DNA from 3 places in the Lysinibacillus sp. FSL L8-0126 genome. Region 1 is predicted to be linked to each of the others. Evidence: a T-box and tRNA genes for the amino acid it is inferred to sense, from the RefSeq annotation. Region 1 holds a T-box; the other regions hold tRNA genes.
What was found. A T-box is a leader RNA that pairs with one kind of tRNA and senses whether it is charged. The one in region 1 lies ahead of argS (arginine--tRNA ligase), so its partner is inferred to be a tRNA-Arg.
Positions count from the first base shown of each region.

Region 2: it encodes a tRNA-Arg, which carries the amino acid that the T-box ahead of argS (arginine--tRNA ligase) is inferred to sense. The anticodon was not compared.
Region 3: it encodes a tRNA-Arg, which carries the amino acid that the T-box ahead of argS (arginine--tRNA ligase) is inferred to sense. The anticodon was not compared.

Region 1 is NZ_CP152028.1:3,919,697-3,927,634, reverse strand. It holds gene MHI34_RS18945 (FAD-dependent oxidoreductase) at 561-2,447, shown strand; gene MHI34_RS18940 (MFS transporter) at 2,614-3,804, opposite strand; gene MHI34_RS18935 (metalloregulator ArsR/SmtB family transcription factor) at 3,943-4,242, opposite strand; T-box leader at 4,356-4,574, shown strand; gene argS (arginine--tRNA ligase) at 4,613-6,292, shown strand; gene MHI34_RS18925 (MFS transporter) at 6,444-7,619, shown strand; gene MHI34_RS18920 (hypothetical protein) at 7,874-7,938, shown strand, end outside.
Region 2 is NZ_CP152028.1:2,376,525-2,384,462, reverse strand. It holds gene MHI34_RS11685 (S9 family peptidase) at 1-1,178, opposite strand, end outside; gene MHI34_RS11680 (TPM domain-containing protein) at 1,341-2,090, opposite strand; gene MHI34_RS11675 (LemA family protein) at 2,090-2,671, opposite strand; gene MHI34_RS11670 (spore coat protein) at 2,807-3,421, shown strand; gene MHI34_RS11665 (amino acid ABC transporter ATP-binding protein) at 3,478-4,200, opposite strand; gene MHI34_RS11660 (amino acid ABC transporter permease) at 4,197-4,907, opposite strand; gene MHI34_RS11655 (basic amino acid ABC transporter substrate-binding protein) at 4,976-5,764, opposite strand; tRNA gene MHI34_RS11650 (tRNA-Arg) at 6,266-6,340, opposite strand; gene clpP (ATP-dependent Clp endopeptidase proteolytic subunit ClpP) at 6,648-7,238, shown strand; gene MHI34_RS11640 (HPr family phosphocarrier protein) at 7,857-7,938, opposite strand, start outside.
Region 3 is NZ_CP152028.1:2,865,389-2,873,326, reverse strand. It holds gene MHI34_RS14075 (hypothetical protein) at 1-579, opposite strand, end outside; gene MHI34_RS14070 (hypothetical protein) at 614-1,228, opposite strand; gene MHI34_RS14065 (DinB family protein) at 1,496-1,981, opposite strand; partial or broken gene MHI34_RS14060 (IS3 family transposase) at 2,323-2,623, shown strand; gene MHI34_RS14055 (hypothetical protein) at 2,675-2,902, opposite strand; gene MHI34_RS14050 (hypothetical protein) at 3,095-3,631, opposite strand; tRNA gene MHI34_RS14045 (tRNA-Arg) at 4,033-4,106, opposite strand; gene MHI34_RS14040 (glucose 1-dehydrogenase) at 4,327-5,073, shown strand; gene MHI34_RS14035 (hypothetical protein) at 5,166-5,816, shown strand; gene MHI34_RS14030 (DUF2071 domain-containing protein) at 5,831-6,499, opposite strand; gene MHI34_RS14025 (DUF2639 domain-containing protein) at 6,559-6,729, opposite strand; gene MHI34_RS14020 (YdiU family protein) at 6,828-7,938, opposite strand, start outside.

The sequences.
Region 1 (7,938 bases):
AAATCAAGGTTTGGCGTTCTTTCAATAGTTTTTGTTAAACAAAAACTGAATAAAGATACATTTTTAAAATTTTTCTTGCTGTAACTTTCTTTTAGGATGAGACGTCTACATTGTAGTGTGATTAACTGTTTTTGCAAAAGAATAGAAAAATGACATCATTTTACCACATGGATATTGTTTGCTTCTTCACAAAGCTATCAACTAAAATAATGCTGATTGTTTACATTCAAGGAAACAACGTCCTGATCATCACTGGTGTGTAGGCACGTCATCCCCGATTTGATTGCTAGCCGATCGTTCCTTTCAATCATCCTAGTTTTCGCAACTAGCATTGTCTAACAGATGGACAAAAAACATCCAATCCTCAAAAAATGATTACATTCATGAGTTTAGGTGAATCCTTTCAAACCAAAGAATTCCGTAGATGAGGCGTTTTAGTTAGCTTTACAGACATGCTTTCATATGGATGCACAGAAAATAGGACATTCAGCTCTTCCAAGAGGCGGAAATGATGATAAAATAAACATGTTTGTGGAAATATTAGTTATCGGAGGTACTTTATGGGTAAGGGCTTATTATGGACAGCCACTTGTGTAATAGTAGTTTTACTTGGGTTTGGAAGCTACTATTTTATAAAAGAAATGACGAACTCTATGGCATACAATAAATTAGTGGATGAGTATAAAAAGCCAGAGCCAATCAAAAATATAGAGACAGAGTATGATGTCATTGTCATTGGTGGTGAACCTGAGGGAGTAGCTGCGGCAGTGGCTGCGGCACGAAATGGTGCTAAAACTTTATTGGTAGAAAAACGACAAGAGTTAGGTGGATTATTTACATACGGTATGTTGAATTTCCTTGATATTCCGCGTGATGGTCGTAACAACTCAATTAGTGAAGGTATTTTTAAGGAATGGCATGAGCTGGTGACAGGGAAAGATGCGTTTGGCATTGTTGGTGCTAAGGCTGCCTTTAAAAAACTGATCGATGAAGAACCTAATTTAACCTTGTCGGTGCAAACCGAGGTCGTGAAAGCGAATGTTCATCAACAACAATTAACGTCAGTGGAATTAAAAAATGAGTACGGTACATATGTAGTGACAGGGAAATCATTTATAGATGCCACGCAGGATGCTGATTTTGCGGCCATGTCCAACGTTCCTTTCTTTGTGGGAGGAGAAGATATTGGCATAAAAGATAAACGCATGGCTGTGACATTAATGTTGCATTTGAAAAATGTCGATTGGGATGAAGTAAAAAAAGCGGCTAAATCCGATGTGTTTGGCGGTGCTAATTTGAATCATACCGTGATGTGGGGCTTTACAAAGCTCCATGATGAATACAAGCCTTTGCAAGAGGGTACACGATTAAGAGGGTTAAACTTAGCTCGTGTAGATGATGAATATTTTATTAATGCATTACAGATTTTTGGTATTGATGGCTTAAATGATAACTCGAAACAAGCTGCTATTGTCGCAGGAAAGAAAGAAACGTTACACATTCTAGAATATTTACAAGCGAATTTTCCAGGGTTTGAAAAGGCTGAAATTATTAGTTATCCAGAGGAACTTTATGTAAGAGAAACGAGACATATTTGGGCGGAATATCAATTAACGATGGCTGACCTGTGGAAAAATAGTGACCAATGGGATAGCATTGGGATTGCTTCTTATCCAGTCGATGTGCAAGCACAAACGCCGCATGATTATGGGTATGTCATTGCAGCGCCAAAGCAGTATGCTATTCCTTTCCGTTCATTAGTACCGAAGGACATTGATGGCTTATTGGTGGTTGGACGCTCTGCAGGGTATTCATCACTGGCGGCAGGTAGTGCGCGCATTGTTCCGACAGGGATGGTGACAGGTGAAGCGGCCGGGACTGCGGCTGCACTAGTCATGAAAGAGGATGTAACCTTTAGAGATATGAGCAAGGATAAACAGTTAATTGCTACGTTAAGAAAACAGCTCGACAAACAGGGAGCATATGTTGATTCATTTTCTATGGAGTACCCATATCAAGGGAAATGGTATGATGAAGCTATTCAAACACTCATTAACTATGGCCTAGTGGTGGGTGGTTATGATAATGATTTAAAAGTGGACAGCCAGGCGACAAAAATAAAGTTTGCTAAAATGTTAAAAGAGAGTATGCTACGAGCTGGTGGAGAAAGTGCAGCAGGTATGAGTGATCAGCTCGAAATTGTCATCAATAAAGTTTATAATAATGGCGAAGAAGCCATTGAACGTGATGAGATGGCTCAATATTTGGCTGACGTCCTCATTGGTGAATCCAATGCGACTAGCTGGGATACATTAAAGGAAAAAGGAATTGTCACTGAAAAAGTAGCAAAGAAAATTTCAGACAATAAGAAATTAAAATTAAAAGAGATGTACGCCATCATGGCTGATGTCATTCATTATGTAGAAAAGAAGCATTCCTCTTCTTGAGGAATGTTTCAGACTGTAGACAAGCTCGAAAAATTTGAGCGTTTGCCTACAGTTTTTTTATTTTACAATAATATAAAGCCGTTGATTTCCACTATGGGCAGCCTCACTCAGTCAGAGATCTCCTTTTGTTTCAAGCAACCTTTACATATAGTGTTAAACGGAAGTATTAAATTTGATCCTTTTGATTTAATCTATAGCTCATGAATGTTAACACTGAGGCTATGAGCGCTAAGATTCCACCAGCCCACGAAAGTTTGTCTAGACTGCCAGAAGCTACGACAAATCCTCCTATTGCAGAACCTAATGCAATCCCCACATTAACAGCAACAGGGGTTAATGAGGATGCAAAGTCTTTTGCAGAGGGAGAATATCTTTCAGCTAAATCCATGAAGTAGAGTTGGACAGTTGCATTAACAGCATATAGCATGACAGCCATTAACATAATAGTCAGTAGCCCTAACCACATAGAGGACATCGTAAAATACAGAGTAAATAAGATAATGGCCTGAATAATGAACGTATAGCGCAATCTACCTAAACCGTTATGCTGAGCAATCTTGCCAGCTAAAAGATTACTAAAGATTGAAAAGAAGCCATAGATTAAGAGAACAATACCTATGTATTTCGTTTCAATACCAAGTTTTTGTTGTAAAATGGGCGTAATAAAAGTATAGATTGTGTATGTTCCAGCAATCGTAAAAACAGGAATGAAGAATGCTAGAATGATTTTAGGTTGCTTAAATAAACTTAATTGCTCTGATAGTGAACTTTTTGTTGCTTTGATATTTCGAGGTAGCACAAACATGCTGATGATAAAGGCAATCCCGCCTAAAGCTGCCGTTAACCAAAATGTCATGTGCCAATTACTCCATTGTCCAACCATTGTTCCTAGAGGTACACCCATGACGTTGGCAATGGTAAAGCCCACAAATATGAAAGCAATGATAGAGGATCTTTTTTCTTTTGGCATACTATCATTCGCTATGGACATGGCTAATGCTGTAAGTACGCCGCTGACAACAGCCGTAACAACTCTGGAAGTTATTAAAATACCATAGGAACTAGAGAGGGCACTTACAATATTTCCAAGTATAAAGAGGGAAATCAATACTAACATGAGTGGATATTTTGCAAATCTACTAACAAAACCGGTTAAGATGGGTGTACCAATCGCATAGGCGATAGCAAATCCAGAAATCAAGGAACCAGCTGTGGCAATTGGTATACTTAAATCTGTAGAGACCTCCGTTAATAATCCTACAATAACAAATTCACTTGTTCCCATGACAAACGTTAATAAGGTTAATGTGAAGGCTAAAATTTTATGTTTATTGCTAAATGCATTTTCTTTATTCATAATCAAAAAACATCACTCCTTTATATCAATATATCGAGAAATTTCGATATATTGTGCAAATGTATACGAAACCTAATAACTATAACGTATCTATTTATCGTGAATAATCGATATGCCATTTTAAACAGAAACCCAATTTTAATCATTTTGGGTATCTGATACAAGAAACGAGGCAATTTGATGAATCGTTTCTTCTTTTAATTTATAATATGTCCATTGACCATGACGAAAAGATTCGAGAAGTCCAGCCTTTTGCATCATATTTAAGTAGTGAGAAACGGTTGATTGAGAAGTTTGAGCTTTCTCCTGAATATCACCAACACATACGCCTCCTTCGATACTCACTTTTGGGAAATGTTTCTCAGGTTCCTTCAGCCACTGTAAGATGTTTAGCCTAGTCTCGTTTGATAACGCTTTGAAAATTTCAATTGGTTCCATATCGCAATAATATATCGAATTATCTCGATATGTCAATTGCTAAGTACCAACATTATATTTAAAAAATGGTTGACGCCAATAAGGAAGTCCTGTAATATATGTCAAAATCATAGAAAAATTCGATGAAGAAGAGAGTAATTGATGGACAACTGGCAAGCGAGTTAGGGTTGGTGTGAGCCTAATGCAGAAACCATGAATGAAGCGCACTTTGGAGAAGATTCTCGAACAAGTAGTAGAGAATAGCGGGGCGTCACCTCGTTAACAATGGAAAGTGGTCATATTAAATGGCAACTAGAGTGGTACCACGGGATTATGATGCTCTCGTCTCTAATTTTAGAGACGGGGGCTTTTTTATTTGGACAGGAGGAGGATCAAGATGAATAAACAAATCGCTGAAAGTATGGCAGAAGTAGTAAATCATCAATTAACAGCAGATGATATTGCGTCATTATTAGAAAAACCAAAAAGCTCGGAGCTAGGGGACGTGGCATTTCCTTGTTTTACCTTAGCAAAAGAATGGAAAAAGTCACCACAAACTATTGCAGCGGATATAGCAAGTCAATTAAACAATGACAATATCCAGCGTGTGCAAGCTGTTGGAGGCTATGTCAATATTTTTCTAGATCAACAAAAAGTGACGCAACAAGTGCTAAGCAACATCATGCAAGCAAAACAATCATATGGAACTAATCAAACGGGGATGGGAGCTGTCGTCCTAGATTTTTCATCTCCTAATATTGCGAAGCCATTCTCTATGGGGCATTTACGTTCAACAGTCATTGGGAATGCTTTAGCCAATATGGCAGAAAAAAATGGTTATCAAGCAATTCGCATCAATCATTTAGGGGACTGGGGTACACAGTTCGGTAAGCTTATTGTGGCTTATCAACATTGGGGTGATAAGCAAGCCATTACAGCGTCCCCAATTGAGGAGCTATTAAAGATTTATGTGCAGTTTCATGAAGAGGCAGAGCAAGACCCAGCACTGATTGAACAGGCACGTGCCGCCTTTAAAGCATTGGAGGATGGCGATGCAGAGGCACTGGCATTATGGCAATGGTTCCGAGATGTATCATTAGTAGAATTTCAATCAATATACGAGTTGCTAGGAATTCACTTTGATGCTTTTACAGGAGAAGCCTTTTACAATGACAAAATGATGCCTGTTGTGACAGAACTACAAGAAAAAGGGCTCCTAGTGGAATCAGATGGGGCGTATGTTGTGGAGATGGAGGAAATGCCCCCATGCTTAATGACGAAAACAGATGGAGCCACGCTTTATGCGACACGCGATTTAGCTGCTGCCCTGTATCGCCAACAGCATTACCAGCCAGAAAAGATTTTCTACGTTGTTGGCAATGAGCAATCCCTCCATTTTAAACAACTTTTTCAAGTCATCGAAAAAATGGGCTATGCTTGGGCCAAAAATCTACAGCACGTCCCATTTGGGATGATGCTCAAGGATGGCAAAAAAATGTCGACCCGTAAAGGCAAAGTGGTGTTATTAGCAGATGTGCTAGCAGAGGCCATTGCGACGGCGAAGCGTAATATCGAAGAGAAAAATCCCCATCTTCCTAACAAGGAGCGAGTAGCCCAGCAAGTTGGGGTTGGCGCAGTTATATTTAATGATTTGAAATACCATCGCCTCAATGATATTGAATTTTCGATTGAGCAAATGATGAATTTTGAAGGTGAAACAGGTCCTTATGTACAGTATACGTATGCCCGTCTTTGCTCCATTTTAGAAAAAACAAACGCCCCAGCTGAAGTGATGACCTTCCAGCCATTAGGAGAGCAGGCTTGGCCGATTGTTTTATTACTGGAGCAGTTTCCGAAAGTGGTAGCTATGTCTTTTGATCAGGTTGACCCGTCCCAAATAGCGAAATATGCTTTACAATTGGCCCGTTTATTGAATAAATATTATGCCCAACAGAAAATATTAGCGGATGATGAATATCAAGCGTCACGTCTAGCACTTTGTTCATGTGTTGCGATTGTCTTAAAAGAATCATTCGCCTTATTGGGCATTGAATTACCTGAAAATATGTGACATCTACTGAATCAAGATAAAAAACAGCCATTTTCAAGAAACTGTCCCAAGATTGACCGTCTATCGAAAACATGGTAAAAGGAGAGAGGAATAAATAAACAAACTCTTTCAGCAATGAATGTTGAGTGGCAGTAGAGAGGATATTGAATAAATGGCAAAAAAACAATGGACCCTTTCACTTATACTAGTGGTCATCAGTATATTTTTTGTTGCACTCAATATGAGACCTGCAGTAACAGGGATTGGCCCACTTTATAATGTACTGATGACATCCTTACATGTCTCCAATACAAGTATGAGTTTTCTGACATCCATCCCCGTTTTTTGTATGGGTTTATTTGCACCTTTGGCTGTACCGCTTCAGCGAAAGGTTGGCACGAAATCCGCCATAACATTTTTAGTGGCTATTCTCATCCTTGCCAATGGACTACGCCTTTTACAAGAAAGCTACGCTTTGCTCATTGTGACAAGCTTTGCAGCAGGCTTAGCTATTGCGATGATTGGTCCTATTTTAAATGCCTTTATTAAGAAAAAATTTCCACAGCGTTTTACGACTGTGATTGGCATTTATTCCTTCGGCATTGGCGTAGGTGCTACATTAAGTGCGGCCTTAACGGTGACATTTTATCAAATTTTCGGCAATAGCTGGACCGTCGCTCTGGGGATATGGGCTCTACTTGCATTAGGGGCGCTAGTTATTTGGTTATGGGCCATACCATCACAGCAAAATGAACAAGTTCTAAAGATAACGACGACTGAACATGCTCGTAATCCTTGGACATCTGGACGTGCTTGGGCGATCTTACTGTACTTTGGCTTACAAACCTCGCTGTTTTTCTCGATGATGGCGTGGCTTACACCGCTGTTGCAGGATAAAGGCTTATCACTAGAAACAGCAAGTGCTATGCTGACGTTTATGTCTATTGTGCAAATGATCGGCAATATTGCAGTGCCGATGCTCATGGAAAAATGGCCAAGTCGAATGGTATGGATACTGGCACTAGGCTTTGTGGGATTAATTGGTTTCACGTTATTATGGCTTACGTCAGGTGCCTATTTATGGCTTGCTGTTTTATTAATCGGCATTGTTCTAAGTGGTCTATTTCCAATTGGCTTATTGTTACCGCTGGATGAAGCCAAAAATGATCTGGAGGCTAATAGCTGGTCATCCATGGTGCTATCAGGTGGCTTTATGCTGAGTGCAATTATTCCCATTATGATCGGGGTTTGCTATGATATCACAGGTAATCATACATGGACTTATATCATCTTTTTACTGTTGATGGTGGGCATTATCGTATCGACAGGACTGTTAAGAAAAAAATAATCGAAGAAGACATGTGAAGCAATGCGCATGTCTTTTTTAGTGAAAATTATTTTTAGGTCCAGTTATCCTCCAATCCTCATAGCAAATTTCGTATTTCATAAATAATAATAGGTAGAATGAAATATATTTAGCGGTGTTGTCGCATTTCCCTAACATTATTATAGAAATAATAATATTATGTAAACTTGAAACATCACAAATCCTTGATTATGATAGATAATAGAGAATGATGAATAGAAAGTTTTGGTGAAGGTATGTATAAAAAAATGCTCGTGTTAGGAGCGACAGCTTTCCTCGTTACAGGCTGTGACAGTCAAAT
Region 2 (7,938 bases), 1.5 Mb from region 1:
GACATTATAACTTTTTCATTGCCTTCTAAATCATATTTTACAACTTCTACTTTATCTCTACCTTTGTTGGAAGTTGCATAAATTGTTTGATTGTCTTTAGAGAAAGCCAGTGGCACTACTTCATCCCCTGCTTCCACTTCAATAAACGGTTTAAATTCATCCTTTTCAGAATCTCGATAAAGGATTGTTCCTGCCACACCATCTGTTGCTACGGCAACACGCACATTTCCATTCCGATCTGCTAACCAGTTTGTAATATTACCTGGATTTTTAGCAACATGCTTTGTTTTACCTGTCTTGACATTCAGCTTGTACACATCAAAGACAGTGGCATCCTCTTTATTCATCATTATAAGAATTTCATCTTTAACACCCTGTAGGCCACTTAATATTCCTACTGTTACATTTGGATATGGCGTTAAATCTTTTTCCTTTGACCCATTAAATGTAGTAGAATAAATATGGAAGTTTTCATCTCCACCTTTATCCTTTAAATATAATAAACTATTTTCCTTCCAGAAAAATCCTGCAATATCACGATCTTTAGAGTTCGAGACGCGAACAGGCTCACTATCATCATTCATTTTTTTTACGAAAACATTGGATCTGTTGTTCCATGCAGAGGCAAATGTGATGTAATTACCATCAGGTGAAAGTTCATAGCCGAAATTCCCAGGATTCTTCATGAAATCTTCTACAGAAATTTCCTTTACACCTTTATTATTAGAACCATTTTTAATTTGTTTTGCATTGTTTAACATTTTAACTGCATCTTGTTTAGCAATAGCATCCGTGCTTACTGACACATTTTTAAATATACCAAGCTTATTGGCTTTCTCTAAATACTCAGCAAGCGATGCTTCTTTTTCTTCTTTATTTAAAGCTCTTACTAAAATACGAGCGGCTTCATCACGTTTAATCGATAAATTTAAATCCGCGAACTCCTCAGCCTTTACCCATGTATCAATAATTTGTTGCCGCATTGAATCTGATCCGTGTTGGAAAGTTAATGCTGTTACAGCTAAATTCAAAAATTCCTGCACTGAAATGCGCTGCTCCTGCGCTATTACAAAGCTATTTGTTTCATTGGCAGCACGTACTTCTTGCATGGTTGCAGGAATAGCTACAGATGTTGTTAAAATGATCGCTAATGATGCAGATAAAAATCTTTTTTTCAAAATGATTCCTCCCTATATCAGTTTACGTTATATCGAAAGTCGATATATTCAAATTATACCAATTTTTGTATTATTGTCAATGTTTGATATTTTTTATGATCATTACTTTTTCTTCACTCATAATGAAAGCGAACTAAACAATTAGTTCGCTAGGTATTACGATTAAAATTTTCTGCTCGCTCCTCCGCCTGCGGAAGATCCTCCACCGAATCCTCCAAAGCCGCCTCCGCCTGAACGCCCTCCACCAAAGCCACCTGGATAACCACCATAGCCTCCAGCACGAGGACCTCCACCACCTTTCGAAAAGAACGTATAAATAATAAGAACAACGAGAACGATCAATATAATTAACCAAGTTGGCATGTCTTCACCTTCGTCTGCTGCCGCTGGTAATTCACCATTCCAATTATACTCCTTGGCAACAGTGCGAAATATTTCAGCATATGTCGATTGGAAGGCTTGATCTATGTCACCCGTACTTGCAGAAGGATAAAATGCCTCATCTAAAATACGTCCTAATTTTCCATCTGGTAATGGCCCCTCTAATCCTTGACCAACAGCTATTACTACGTCATTATTCCCTTCACCCTGTCCAAATGTAGCTAAAATTAAAACACCGTTATTTTTCTGTTCGTCACCTATTCCCCAAGAACGAATCATTTTTGTAGCATACATCTTTGGCTCCTGTCCATCTAGACTATCAATGGTTACAATCATGATTTCAGCGCCTGTGCCTTGATCCAATTGCGCGGAGTAATGATTTAATTGTTCTTTGATACTTGCAGATAATACATTGGCAAAATCATGTATATACGTATTTTTCATCGGTGACGGCATAGTTGCCTTTGCCATGTTCGTAAATAAAAGAAACACCGAACAAACGATGATTATCTGTACAAGGCTACGCTTCATTAGTGTGTACCTGATTGACTAAAATCGATTGATGGTGCTTTGTCAGCTCCTGCTGCGGCTTTAAAGTATTCTTTTTGTTCAAAGCCAAACATTCCTGCCATCAAATTACCTGGGAAACGTTTAACTTGCTTATTAAATTGCTGAACTTCATTATTGTAATCCTCACGTGCTACCGCCAGGCGATTTTCAGTGCCTGCTAGCTCATCCATTAACTGACGAAAGTTTGTATCTGCCTTTAAGTTTGGATAATTTTCAACAACTACAAGTAAACGACTAAGTGCTCCAGTTAAAGCATCATTTGCAGCAGCTTGCTCCTCTAGAGTGTTTGCACTACCCATTTGTGCACGTGCTTGTGTAATACTTGCAATCACCTCTTGCTCATGGTTCGCATAGCCTTTCACTGATTCGACTAAATTTGGAATCAAATCATAACGACGTTGGAGCTGATTTTCCACTTGTGCCCATTTCGAATCTACATTTTCCTCTGCAGTCACCAGGCTATTATATTTAGGAATGAATAATAAGGCGAATAGAACAAGAATAAGAACAATTATCCCAATTGGTCCAAGCAACTTTTTCAATTTATAGAACCTCCTCGACCTACTTTTCCTTTCTTCAATAGTCTACATTTTTGTCTTTACATTTATACCGTATGAATTTCATTTGACTTGACATACTAATTACTGCATCAAAAAATCATTGAGGAGGCGTTTTTTTTGTCACAATCGTTTTACAATGAATCATCAAATCAAACCAATTTCAATCAACAACATAGTCTAAATCATGGTGGCCATGAAATGATGGACATGCATGAAACAATTGGCGAAATTATCGCAGGTATGAACCAAGCCATAATTTTACGCCCACATGTACAAGATCCGGAATTATTGAATATTTTGGATCGCCAGTATAATTTTACTTTAGGTATGTACAATACAATTGTAGAGTCCTTCAAAACAGGACATGATCCATCTGTTCCAACAGGACGTTACCAAATGGAGACAGGAAATGACTTTAAATATGGCGTAAATCCTGGTCAACCAAAAAAGCCAATGCAAAATGCCAATGAAATTAATGATGAAACTATTTCAGGGTTCTTACTTGGTGCTCAAAAAGGTTCAGCAAAATGTATGACAACGGCTGCTTTAGAGACAACAAACCCAGTTGTTCGTCGCGTTGTTGCTGATAGTATTCCTAACTGCATTGAAATGGGCTACGAATTATCCATCTATCAAAATAAACATGGCTATTATCAGGTACCTCAATACTCACAACAGGATATGCAAACGATGCTGAATGCATATGACACAACAACTAATCCCCTTCATTAACACGAAAGAGCAGTCTCTGGTGGTAAACACCAGAAACTGCTCTTTATTCATTAAGATTATAATACCTTCCCTAAAAACGCCTTTGTACGGTCACTTTGTGGATTGCCAAAGAGTTCCTCTGGAGAGCCTTCTTCTACAATATAGCCACCGTCCATAAAGACTACTCGATCCCCTACTTCACGAGCAAAGCCCATTTCGTGCGTAACAACAACCATGGTCATCCCTTCAGCTGCTAGATTTTTCATAACATCTAGCACCTCTTTGACCATTTCAGGATCAAGTGCTGAAGTGGGCTCATCAAATAAAATGGCTTTTGGCTTCATGGCTAAGGCACGTGCAATGGCTACACGCTGCTGTTGACCACCCGACAGCTGCTCAGGATAGTTATATGCCTTGCTGTCGAGTCCAACCTTTTTTAACAGCTCATGCCCTAATTCTTCAGCTTCTGGACGACTCATTTTGCGAATTTGCATAGGGGCCATCGTGACATTATCGATAACTGTCATATGCGGGAATAGATTAAATTGTTGAAACACCATGCCAACTTCTGCCCGAATCTCATTGATATTCGTTTTTGGCGCATTAATTTTCACATTTTCAATATAAATAGCACCATCTGTTACATCTTCCAGCATATTGATGCATCGTAAAAATGTACTTTTGCCTGAGCCAGATGGTCCAATCACACAAACAACTTGTTTCTCTTGGATTTCATAATCAATGCCTTTTAATACTTCAAGCTTTCCGAAATATTTGTGTAGGTTTTCAATTTTTATCATCTTGCTTCCCGCCCTTCTGCCTTAGCTTTACGAGGGACATAACTATTGCTAAATCGTTTCTCGATAAATGCCACGATCTTCGTTACACCATATGTTAAAACTAAATAGAGTAGTGCAGCAACGATGTACGGTTCCCAGAAGCGGAAGCTTGCACCTGCTACTACCTTACTTGCGTATAAAATATCTGGTGCTGCAATAACTGTTACTAATGAAGAATCTTTTAATAATGCGATAAATTCGTTCCCTAATGGTGGAATCATACGTCTAAATGCCTGTGGTAAAATGACCTTACGCATCGCTTGGTTATGTGTTAACCCTAAAGAACGAGCTGCCTCCATTTGCCCCTTTGCAATACTTTGAATACCTGCACGGAAAATTTCCGCATTGTAAGCAGCACAGTTTAATACGAGCGCTGTAATCCCTGACACCATATATCCTAAAGAATGACCAAAAATTGTTGGAATAACTGCTAAGTGAATTAATAAAATTTGCACAAGCATTGGTGTTCCACGGAATAAATCGATATATAATTTTGATGGCCAATAAATCCATTTTTTACTCGATAATTTTCCTAGGCCTAAAAATAGTCCTAATAGAATACCTCCAAAATAACCACTAAGTGTCAAAATAATTGTTACGCCAATACCCCGTATAAACATATCTCGGTAGTTCCAGACAATGTCCCAGCGTAAGTCAAAGATGTCCATCCGAAAACCCCATTTCCCCTTTAAAGTGAATGAGCCGCTAGCATACTAGGGGCGTCATCATTCATTTATTACTTGAAATCAGAACCTGTAATTTCTTTTAATTTACCGTTTTCTTTAATCTTTTTAAGACCTTCATTTAATTTATCTAATAGCTCTTTGTTTCCTTTTTGAACCATAAAGCCATAATATTCTTTTTCAAATGCATCATCTTCGATTACTTTTAGTTTTTGATCTGGATGCGCTTTAATGTATTCGTAAACTACCGCATTGTCTCCAATAGCTGCATCAACGTTACCGTTTAACATCTCTTGAATTGCGATTGGTTGACTTTCAAACGCCATAATATTTGTACTTGCTTCCCCTTGTAGCTTTTTCGCCGCCATATGACCTGTAGCATTAATTTGTACTGATACCTTTTTATCTTTTAGTTCAGCTAGAGATTTAATTTTTGAATCTTCTTTTACAACAATCAATAATTGAGACTCATAATAAGGCTCTGTAAAATCAAATGATTCTTTACGCTCTTCAGTAATTGTGATTCCTGAAGCACCAATATCTGTTTCACCGTTTTTAATTGTTTGGAAAACTGGCTCCCAACCAATGTTATTCCAGTCAACTTCAAAGTCCATTTCATCAGCAATAGCTTTTAAAACATCGACATCAATCCCCACAATTTTCCCTGAATCGTCAACAGATTCAAATGGTGCGAAAGTTGCCTCTGTACCAACTTTATATATTTTCTTACCATCTTCTGAAGATGAGCTTCCTGAAGATGCACCATCCTTTGTACCACATCCTGCAAGTGCTAATGTTAATGCTGCAACCATCATCAGTAGCATCCAACCTGTTTTCTTCATTGTATTTCCCCCTATTTCGATAATTTTCCGAAATGCGTATTATTTTTCGCAATTCGGAAATGTTAGACTATTAGGTCAATTATATTAATATTATAGTATTTAGACAACAACTTTTCGCATAAAACTAAATATTTTTTCATATTAATTTATAATAAACTTATATAATTAGAAGAAACATGTATAAATAACAAGAAATCTAATCTAAAATTAATATATATACACTACAATCCACACCAAATTTCGATAAATTTAGGCAAAAAAAAAAGAATCCCCTCAGATAGGATTCTTTTTTTCGACTATTTCTAGTCTTCACGTACAGTATGTCCACTAAAAAATAATTTGGAGTTATTGCTTTTTTGAAGGTTTGAAAGGAATAAATAGGGGAATAATGCCAACTAGGACAGTATTGCACCTATATCTCCCTCTCGATCTCCGCTAAGCAGGCTGCTAAACTACTTATTAGGAGATGAGCTATAACAAGTCTATCTATATTCAGTAAAATGGCGCCCTCGGAGGGAATCGAACCCCCAGTGCAAGAACCGGAATCTTACGTGTTATCCATTACACCACGAGGGCAAAGGCACAAAAAAAAAGTACTCACTCTAGGCTTACGAAAAGCATGATGTAGATAACCCTCATTTTTTGAAGCATACCTGCAAAATAGTGTACTGTACTTTAAACTTATAACCTCAATTATTATACAAGCCTATCACATATAATTCAACCATAGAATGCAAAAACATTTTATTTTTTTTATTTCACTTTAGCAGGGTTAATATTTGACCTTCCCTGACTATAATGTGTATGATAAGGATACAGCTGAAATAACAATGGAAATTTTCAGCAAAGGTATTCGAATTTAGTTTTTTAAGGAGGATTTAACATGAATTTAATTCCTACAGTTATTGAACAAACAAGTCGCGGTGAACGTGCATATGACATTTATTCACGTCTACTTAAAGACCGTATTATTCTTTTAGGAAGCGCTATTGATGACAATGTGGCTAACTCCATTGTTGCACAACTTCTTTTCCTACAAGCGGAAGATCCAGATAAAGATATCTCTCTTTACATTAATTCACCAGGTGGATCAATTACGGCTGGTATGGCTATTTATGACACAATGCAAATCATTAAACCACAAGTTCAAACAATTTGTATTGGTATGGCTGCATCAATGGGTGCTTTCTTACTAGCTGCTGGTGAGCCTGGTAAACGTTTTGCATTACCAAATGCAGAAGTAATGATTCACCAACCACTAGGTGGCGCACAAGGTCAAGCGACAGAAATTGAAATTGCTGCTAAACGTATTTTATTCTTACGTGAAAAATTAAATGGCATTTTATCTGAACGCACAGGCCAACCACTTGAAGTCATTGCTAGAGACACAGATCGTGATAATTTCATGACTGCTGAACGTGCTAAAGAATATGGTTTAATCGATCACATTATGCACCGTAGCGATAATAAATAAAAATGAGAAGGCATCACAGACTCGCTCTGTGATGCCTTTCGTGTTGTTGAGAAAAGGTGATGTCAACGGCAGAAACAGCCATTTTGAAAGGCGAGGGGTTGATTTCCGTTCCGCCAGCATCCTTTCCAGGGGGCGCGCTTCACTCACTGCATTCGCTCCAGGGGGCTCCTCTAGGACGCTAATCCCCTAGGAGTGACGCTGGCTCCACTCCCATCAACCATTCTGCAAAAGTGTCTTTTCCTGAACAAAATAGCCCTTTATTTATATTATTAGAAAGAGGATAGGCTCTTATTTTCAATGCGGAGAAGTGATGGATGACAACACTTCTCCATAAAGCGTAGTGAATACCTTCACTTTATTTGAAAACCTTTCTAAAAAGAAACATTTTTATGGATTGGGGTGGAAGGCTACTTGACTCCCGTGGGATAGCGAGACAGGCGAGCCTCTAAACGGAGCGGTAGCGGAGGAAGCTGCTCGGCGCTCGCCCACAGGAAAGCAAGTAGCCTGCAATGGAAATCCATTTTCGCCTTTCACAAAAACGCTATGGATGGTTTTGTTTTTCAACACTATGAAGGCATCACAGATTTGCTCTGTGATGCCTTTTGTGTTCAATGAATGTTAGTCTTCATTTTCGATAATTGTAGCCAATGCTGTAACCGCTTGCTCCGCATCGCTGCCGTCACTACTTAAAGTAACTTCA
Region 3 (7,938 bases), 1.1 Mb from region 1:
TACAGTAATTATCGCTTTAAGCGGCTTCCCATCCTGCTCTACTTGTTCTGGAACGGAAGCTAAAAAATGTAGTGTACCATTTTTCAGAGGTTCAATTGATGTAATATTTGTAAACGTGAAATCTGATCCACCTCGATTTTCTATTGTTGAGAAAGTCTTGTATTCGTATTTTCCATCATAAATAATTTTTACATCTACAAATTCATTAGATGTTTGACCTGTTGTTAGTAAACTTTTTACTAAAATAATTGTATCTAAGTATACTTCCCCCTCCTCTTCATTTTTGTAATATGTATACACAGAACTTGGATTTGGTGGTGAAATTTGTTTACCAAAAATATTGTTGTTAATTGTGATTTCTGCATAATTATCAACTACTAATACATTACCTTTAGTAATCGTCAGAACTTCCTCTACCTCTGGTTCATTTTCTTCATTATTTTCAGATGCCTTAACTTCTTCCTCTGCATTTTTCTCAACAGACTCTTTTGTTTTGTTATCTGAACTGCTGTTTTTATCACTTTGACCACAAGCTACCAATAAAATAGACACCAATAATAATAATCCTAGCTTTTTCATGACAACTCCTCCTGTATATTAGGTGCTCTTCAAGTTACTTATCGTTATTTTCATTTAATTCATCTGGATAAACCATAGTATCAAATACTTCTCCATTTGATTCATCTTTAATATATACTGTGACTTTATAATGTTCAACGTCTGCACCGTTAAATAATTGGTAGTACATGCCTGCTAAAGCAAGCCCAAAGGATGCCAGTGCATCGAAACTACCTTCAAACTTTTCCTTATTTACTGTGAGTGTAAACTCAGAAAAAGATTTGTTATAAGCCACATCATTTATAGAAGCAAAATCTTCACTTGTTTTAAGTTCTTCTACACTTTTTACTATTCTTTCTTTTAATTCCTTCATCATTTTTTTGTGCTCGGATTTAGACATTTTATAAGTTAAAGATCCATCATCATTCTTAATAACTTCCTTAATTCCACTATTTTTTGCCTCCGAAATAATAGAATCTATGTCTTGTCCCTTGTAAAGTGTAGCCGGTATGGTAACTTCAACATTTAAAAGTCCTTTATCCACTTTTAATGTTTCTTCTGATGCTTTTTCAGCACCTTCTTTTTTCTTACCACTCTCATCACCTTGGCTACAAGCTACTAACAAAATACCTAGTAGCAAAATAAGTGGTAAAATAAGCAATTTTTTCATTTATTCAAACTCCCTTCTCCACAAATATACATGGATAATCGAGGTAATTCTATGATTATTTTCATATTTCTACATTTTTTACTCCTATCAATAAAAAAACACCCTCATGCGAGAGTGTCTGATATCAAAGCTATTTTTACTTTTTCTATCCATTACTATGTTTTCATTTTCCTCTATCTAAAACCTATTTTTATAGCTTTTTATCAATCGGTATATTAAAAGCTTATTAAATCTTTCCATCTATTTATATTTATTTGGTCCCTACCTCTAACCCTTCAATGATGAAGAGAGACCCCGTCTAATTAGGTTTGCAGAGATAGGCTCTCTTCCCATCTCTCTAGCCCAAATTGATAACTGTCCTATATGATGGATTTCATGTACAATCGTATGGCGAATGACTTCACCCCATGTATGCGTCTCAATCCTTCCATCTGCCAATGTATTATGGAGTAAACGCTCTTCCATACTGTCATCCCATTGGTTTACAAAGTTTTCTACTTCTAAATGAAATTCAGCTTCCAATTTACGAACCTTTTCCAAGCTATTATATTCCTCAAAACTCTCCTGAAAATCAGTTTTACCTTGTAAAAGTCGTATCCAACTCCATTCGACATCAATTATATGGAAAAGTGTATGTAATATACTTCCCATTCCACCAGGTCGGTTTTGCAAAAGCTCTTCTTCACTCAACTCGTCGCACCAACGAAACCAGTCTTCTCTTACCATCCAATTATATTTAAAAAGTAATTGCAAAAAAGTTCCTCCTTAATTAAAAATGATTGAGTCATCTCAACAAGTTACTACTTCTTCATATATAGTTAGGATTCCTTCTCTTTAATTCCTTCAAATGTGAGAAATTCGTACGCAAATCACGCTATAAATTATATAAAGGCACTGTTTGGGAACGTTTAAACCGTCGTGTCAGTACCGTATACCCTTCAAAAAGTCGTAACAGACATATAGACGAAAAAGCCTAATACTGGATTTATATAATGGTGAGATTATTGCTTTAGCATATCAAAATGCCCGACACTCGATTTTGTGATGGGTTAGTGCTCCTAATCATTCATGAACGTGTAAAATACCATACGACCATTCACTCAGATCAAGCGTGGCATTATCAACATAATTCGTGGGTGCAAACATTAAAACAAAACAAGATTTTCCAAAGCATATCTCGTAAAACAACTTGTGCAGACAATGCCGCAATGGAGAACTTCTTTGATTTACTCAAACAAGAAATATATGACGTGGAAGAATGAATCTCCTATGAAGCGTTAAAAAAGAAAATAGAGAAGTTTATCGATTACTATAATAATGAACGAATTAAAACAAAAACTGGCTGGCTTAAGCCCAGTAAATTACCGAACTCATGCCAGCCAATTAGCTGCATAACTAAAACTTTAACATTAAAAGGTCACTACCTTTGGATGTGACTTATTATGATTAATCAAATTCTACAGTGTCTTGCACTACTGATACCTTATAAACATTTTTAGTATTAATTAATACCGTTTTATAATTTTCTGTTTCAGTAAATGAATACCAGGACTTCTCATTGAATCCATTAGTAATTTCTTCTGCAAAAGTTTCTTGTCCAATATTTGTCTTGATTTTATATTCTTCTTCACGACTTTCTTCAAAGTAAAACTTTACAGTATATTCATAATCCATTAACCAACACCCCCCATCTATCCATATCATGGGACAAATAGGATGGAAGTAATCAACGCTTTTGATCAATTCACACTGTTTTTTTGCGAACTTTCCTAGTATTAAGAAATTCATTTTCTTACTTATTTATTTTTATGAGTTAACAAAATAAAAACCACACTCTTTTTTGAATGTGGCTTTAGTATTTATTCATTAAAAAAAATCACCTTTGAAAAAAGGTTTTATTCCAACTTCTCTAAATAAATATTTTATTGGATGGCAATCATTGACCAAATTTCTGTTGGGAATTAAAATTTCCTCCCTGAGTTCTTTAAATATTTCTGGATTAATTTCCGGAAACCATTCTTCATAACTCAAATGTTTATCTTTCTCTATCAGAAGTAAATAAACAACAATAATTTCAAACATATAAGGAAATTCTCGTTTAATATTTTGATAGTTATCTAACAATGAAGTTATATAGTCCTCAAAATTAAAAAATTTTGCTCCTTTTTCATTGTTATATTGTAAACGTTCCTTTTCAGGTTTAAAGACAAAAGTCGATTTATTATACCAGTTACCTAACATGCATGTAAAAAGTAGTAATGCATATTTTTTAGTTTCTTGATCCTCATCATTAAAATATTTAAAATATTCATCGTAAATATAACTCTTGGCAGTGGTAAAATACCCAATTTCAATCCCAGAAATAGTTTGTTTCACATTTTGTATAATTTTATTATTTCCCATCCCATAGTCACTTTCTTTAAAAATTTCCATAATATAGATTGTAACATAAATTTAAAATACAGGGAACATTGATACTATAATCCAATCATACTTTGAATATGACCCTGACCATGAACTCCCTTTTTGAATTGCAACCCTAACTCTTTGTCCTTCTTTAAACGAAACAAATTCTTTTGTATAACGATCTTTAACTGTAGGATCTTTTATCAATTCGTCTGTTCCATTTTAATTTCTTTGTTCACCATGTTTACATTTTGTTTACCTAATTTATTTTTTATATGTTATTCTATGCGATTCTTAAAAATATTAATATAAACAAAAAAAGCGCTCAAAACCTATTGTTCATAAGGTTTCAAGCGCTTTTCAATTTGGTTAAAAATTAACCTTTGATTTGTTATTGACGTCCCAGGAGGGATTCGAACCCCCGACCGACGGCTTAGAAGGCCGTTGCTCTATCCAGCTGAGCTACTGAGACATGGTGTCATTTCTATGTATTTCATAGGAAGGACAATACTTATTATATGTACTTTATGGCATAATGTCAACATTAATTTTACTATGTAGGCAAGGTTTGCCTCATATTGTTCATCATATGTTGCCACAGCTTCGATTATACCATGTCTTACTCCTCTCAAGAAGACGAATATGAAAATATTTGCTACACTATTGGCGATAAAAAATTGGGAGGTATGTAGATGTTTAAGGATTCGGTCGTTGTTGTTACAGGTGGCGCACAAGGGATTGGCAAAGGGATAGTGCTTGCATATGCACGGCATGGCGCAAAGGTGGTAATTGCTGATTTAAATGACGGTTTAGGTCAACAATTAGAACAGGATATGCTTGCACAAGGCTACGCTGTTTTATTTGTTCAAACAGATGTAACGAAGGAACAGGATATCGTTCAGTTAATGCAACGAGCTGTTGAGCAATATGGGACTATTCATATTTTAATTAATAATGCTGGGCAGTTTCAGCATATCTCTCCTTATGATGTGACGTTTGAGGAGTGGAATCATCTACTACACACAAATTTAACGAGTGCCTTTTTCTGTGCCAGAGAGGCTGCGAAGGTGATGAGGCACAATGTGAAAGGTGGTTCGATTGTTTCGTTAGCATCTACACGGGCTGAGATGTCAGAACCTAATACGGAAGCCTACGCGGCTACAAAAGGTGGTATTGTGGCGTTAACACATGCTTTAGCGCGGTCTTTAGGTCCTGATCAAATCACGGTGAATTGTATTTCGCCTGGCTGGATTGAAACAGGCGATTATGAGGCACTTCGACCAGTCGATCATGTACAGCATTTATCAGGAAGGGTTGGTGTGCCTGAAGATATCGCACAGGCTTGTCTCTATTTAACAAACCCCGTAAATAATTTTGTGACAGGCATTAATCTTACGGTCGATGGCGGCATGACAAAGAAAATGATGTATGAAGAGTAGTTTTGTCATTTGCTCTTCCTTACTTGTTCTTCATACCCAGAGTTTCCTTAGAGTATGCTACTGTAGGAGAAAGAACAAGAAGGAGTGAAGCCTTGTACCCCTATTCAAATGGGTTTTCATTAAGCCAGCTGTATCAAGCCCCCTCTACTCAATATACGGCACCGATTCGTCACTTTTTACATTCACATGATTACCGGCGCTGTATCAGTAAAGCCGAAGCTGATTTTATGGCGATGAATCGCTTACTTTGGATGGAGCATGTCAATTGGACGCGAATGACGATTATTAGCATTGTCTTCAATTTACCTGATCTTCCTTTTGTGCAGCAGCGTCTGTTACGAAATGCGACTGATTTAGGAAATTGTCTACGTCCCTTTTACGGCGACTCTATAGCAGATCGATATACAGCATTAATTAAAGAACATCTGCTGCTGGCTGCTCAATTAGTGACAGCTGCTTCTAAAGGAGATGCTACCACAGCGGAAGCAAAAGAGAAGGAATGGTATCGCAATGCAGATGATATTGCGCTATTTTTGCATACGATTAATCCTTACTTAAGTAGAGAGGCTGTCCAAAAAATGTTTTATACGCATTTAGCTTTAACGAAAAATGAAGCCGTGACGATGATCCAGAAAGATTATCAAGCTGATATAGACGTTTTTGATGAAATTGAAGCAGAAGCTCTAGCCATGTCAGATATGATTGCTGGCGCCATTGTGATGCAACTTTGTTATCTTTTTTAATGTAAAAATCCCATTTATTTGCGTTCAACTACTGGTGGAAAAACTTTCGCTACTTTGTTTTTAGCAAAATGAGCAATAGGCTGCGTTCCCTGAAAATTCCCCTTCATAAAAGAAGCTAATGTATTACTGTGAATCGTTGCGCTTGCCCGCTGTATTTCCCATGGTGAGTGGTGGATATCAATTCGAAAAAGGGTATCCTTCCACTTGGCCCATGAATGATAACGTTCTACAATCCATTGGTCAAAATTAGTATTCGTGTGATCTTCTATTGTATAAGTAACCCTTAATCTTTCGTCACAGGCTTTGTAATGGCTTGTATATGAAAAGTGATTTTCTCTTTGTTTTGCTAAGATTTTGGAGAAGCGGTATGGTAAACTACCTAATGCCGTGATTTTTGACACGAAATAATTCGTGACATCTAAATGAAAAAAATAGATGCCTTTCATGCCGTTATACTCTACATATGTTCGGACATTCAATTGTAAATAGATATTCATTCCAGGAATGGTTGGTAGAAATCGTAGTCGATGTCGATGAACTTTAAAAAGGACAGCACTTAGCCAAGCATTTTGTTCAAAGAGATCAAGTTTTAGTTCCTCAGGTAGATGTTTTTCTAACTCTTTGGGGTCTATGGGCCAGTGTAAAAATAGAACATCTTGCCATGTCTGTGTCATCATCCACATAGAAAAACTCCTTTCTAACTACTAGCTTTTCCTAGAAAGGAGTTATTCAAACAACTGGACTATTGATCTTGCTCAGCATATTCTATTTCAACATACCGATAATATAAATTTCGTAATTCAGATTCTTTAAATAAGCCTAAATGGTTTTTAAATTGAGGATGAACCATTATCCCATGAGCTCGTAACTCTTTGACAAACCAACCTTTTGAAAATTTATGCACCGACCCCATTCTCCTTTATCTTTATTCATACATAGAGTATGCGATCGGATTCTGTAGAGTGCCTATATACAATAAAAAACGAGAGAATGAATGTCTCTCGTTTTTACTCATGTGCCACAAAAAGTACGATATGGTTGATTAGACGGTTCAGGTAATGCAGCATATTCTTGTTGCTCTTTCGTATGGGCATAAGGCTGAGCAAGGACTTTTAATAAATTATTCATAACACGATAGTCGTCTCGTTCTACAGCTGCTTCTAAAGCTTCTTCTACCCTGTGATTGCGAGGAATAACAGCAGGATTATGTTGACGCATTAATTGTTGTGACATTTCTTTCGTTTGCTGCTGTCTCGCTAATCGCTCCGTCCATTTTTGATGCCATTCTTGAAACGCTGATGCATTCATTAATGGGGTATCTTCCATTTGCTCAAAGGTTAAAGCGATAAACGTATTCGTATAATCTGCTTCGTATTGTTGCATAAGCTGTAGAAGCCCTTCAATAAGCTGGACATCTTCTTGCTCTTCATTAAAAATACCTAGCTTTGCGCGCATCCCCTTTAACCAATTTTCAACGTAGAAGTGAGGATATTGTTGTAGCGTGTCTTGTGCCAATTGAATAGCTTCTTCTTGATCATCGTGAATGAAAGGGAGTAACGTCTCAGCTAAGCGTGTTAAATTCCAGCCACCAATGTTGGGCTGATTTCCATAAGCATAACGACCTTGCCGATCAATAGAGCTAAATACAGTCGCGGGATCATAGGTGTCCATGAAAGCGCAAGGACCATAATCAATGGTTTCACCGCTAATGGTCATATTATCTGTGTTCATGACTCCATGAATAAAGCCCACTAACTGCCACTGTGCTATTAAGGATGCCTGCTTCTTCATGACTTCCTTTAGCAAATAAAGATATCGATTTTGAGTGCCAGTATCAGCTGAGAAATGACGTTCTAATGCATAGTCAGCCAAGCGTTGGAGCTCTTCATCTGTTCCCCATTGTGCGGCATATTGAAAGGTCCCTACTCGCAAATGACTGCTGGCAACTCGCGTGACAATTGCTCCTGGTAATTCAGTTTCTCGCATAATCATTTCACCTGTAGCCACTACTGCAAGACTACGTGATGTGGGAATCCCTAACGCAAACATCGCCTCACTCATGATGTACTCCCTTAGCATTGGCCCTAACGCAGCTCGTCCATCTCCACCACGAGAATAAGGT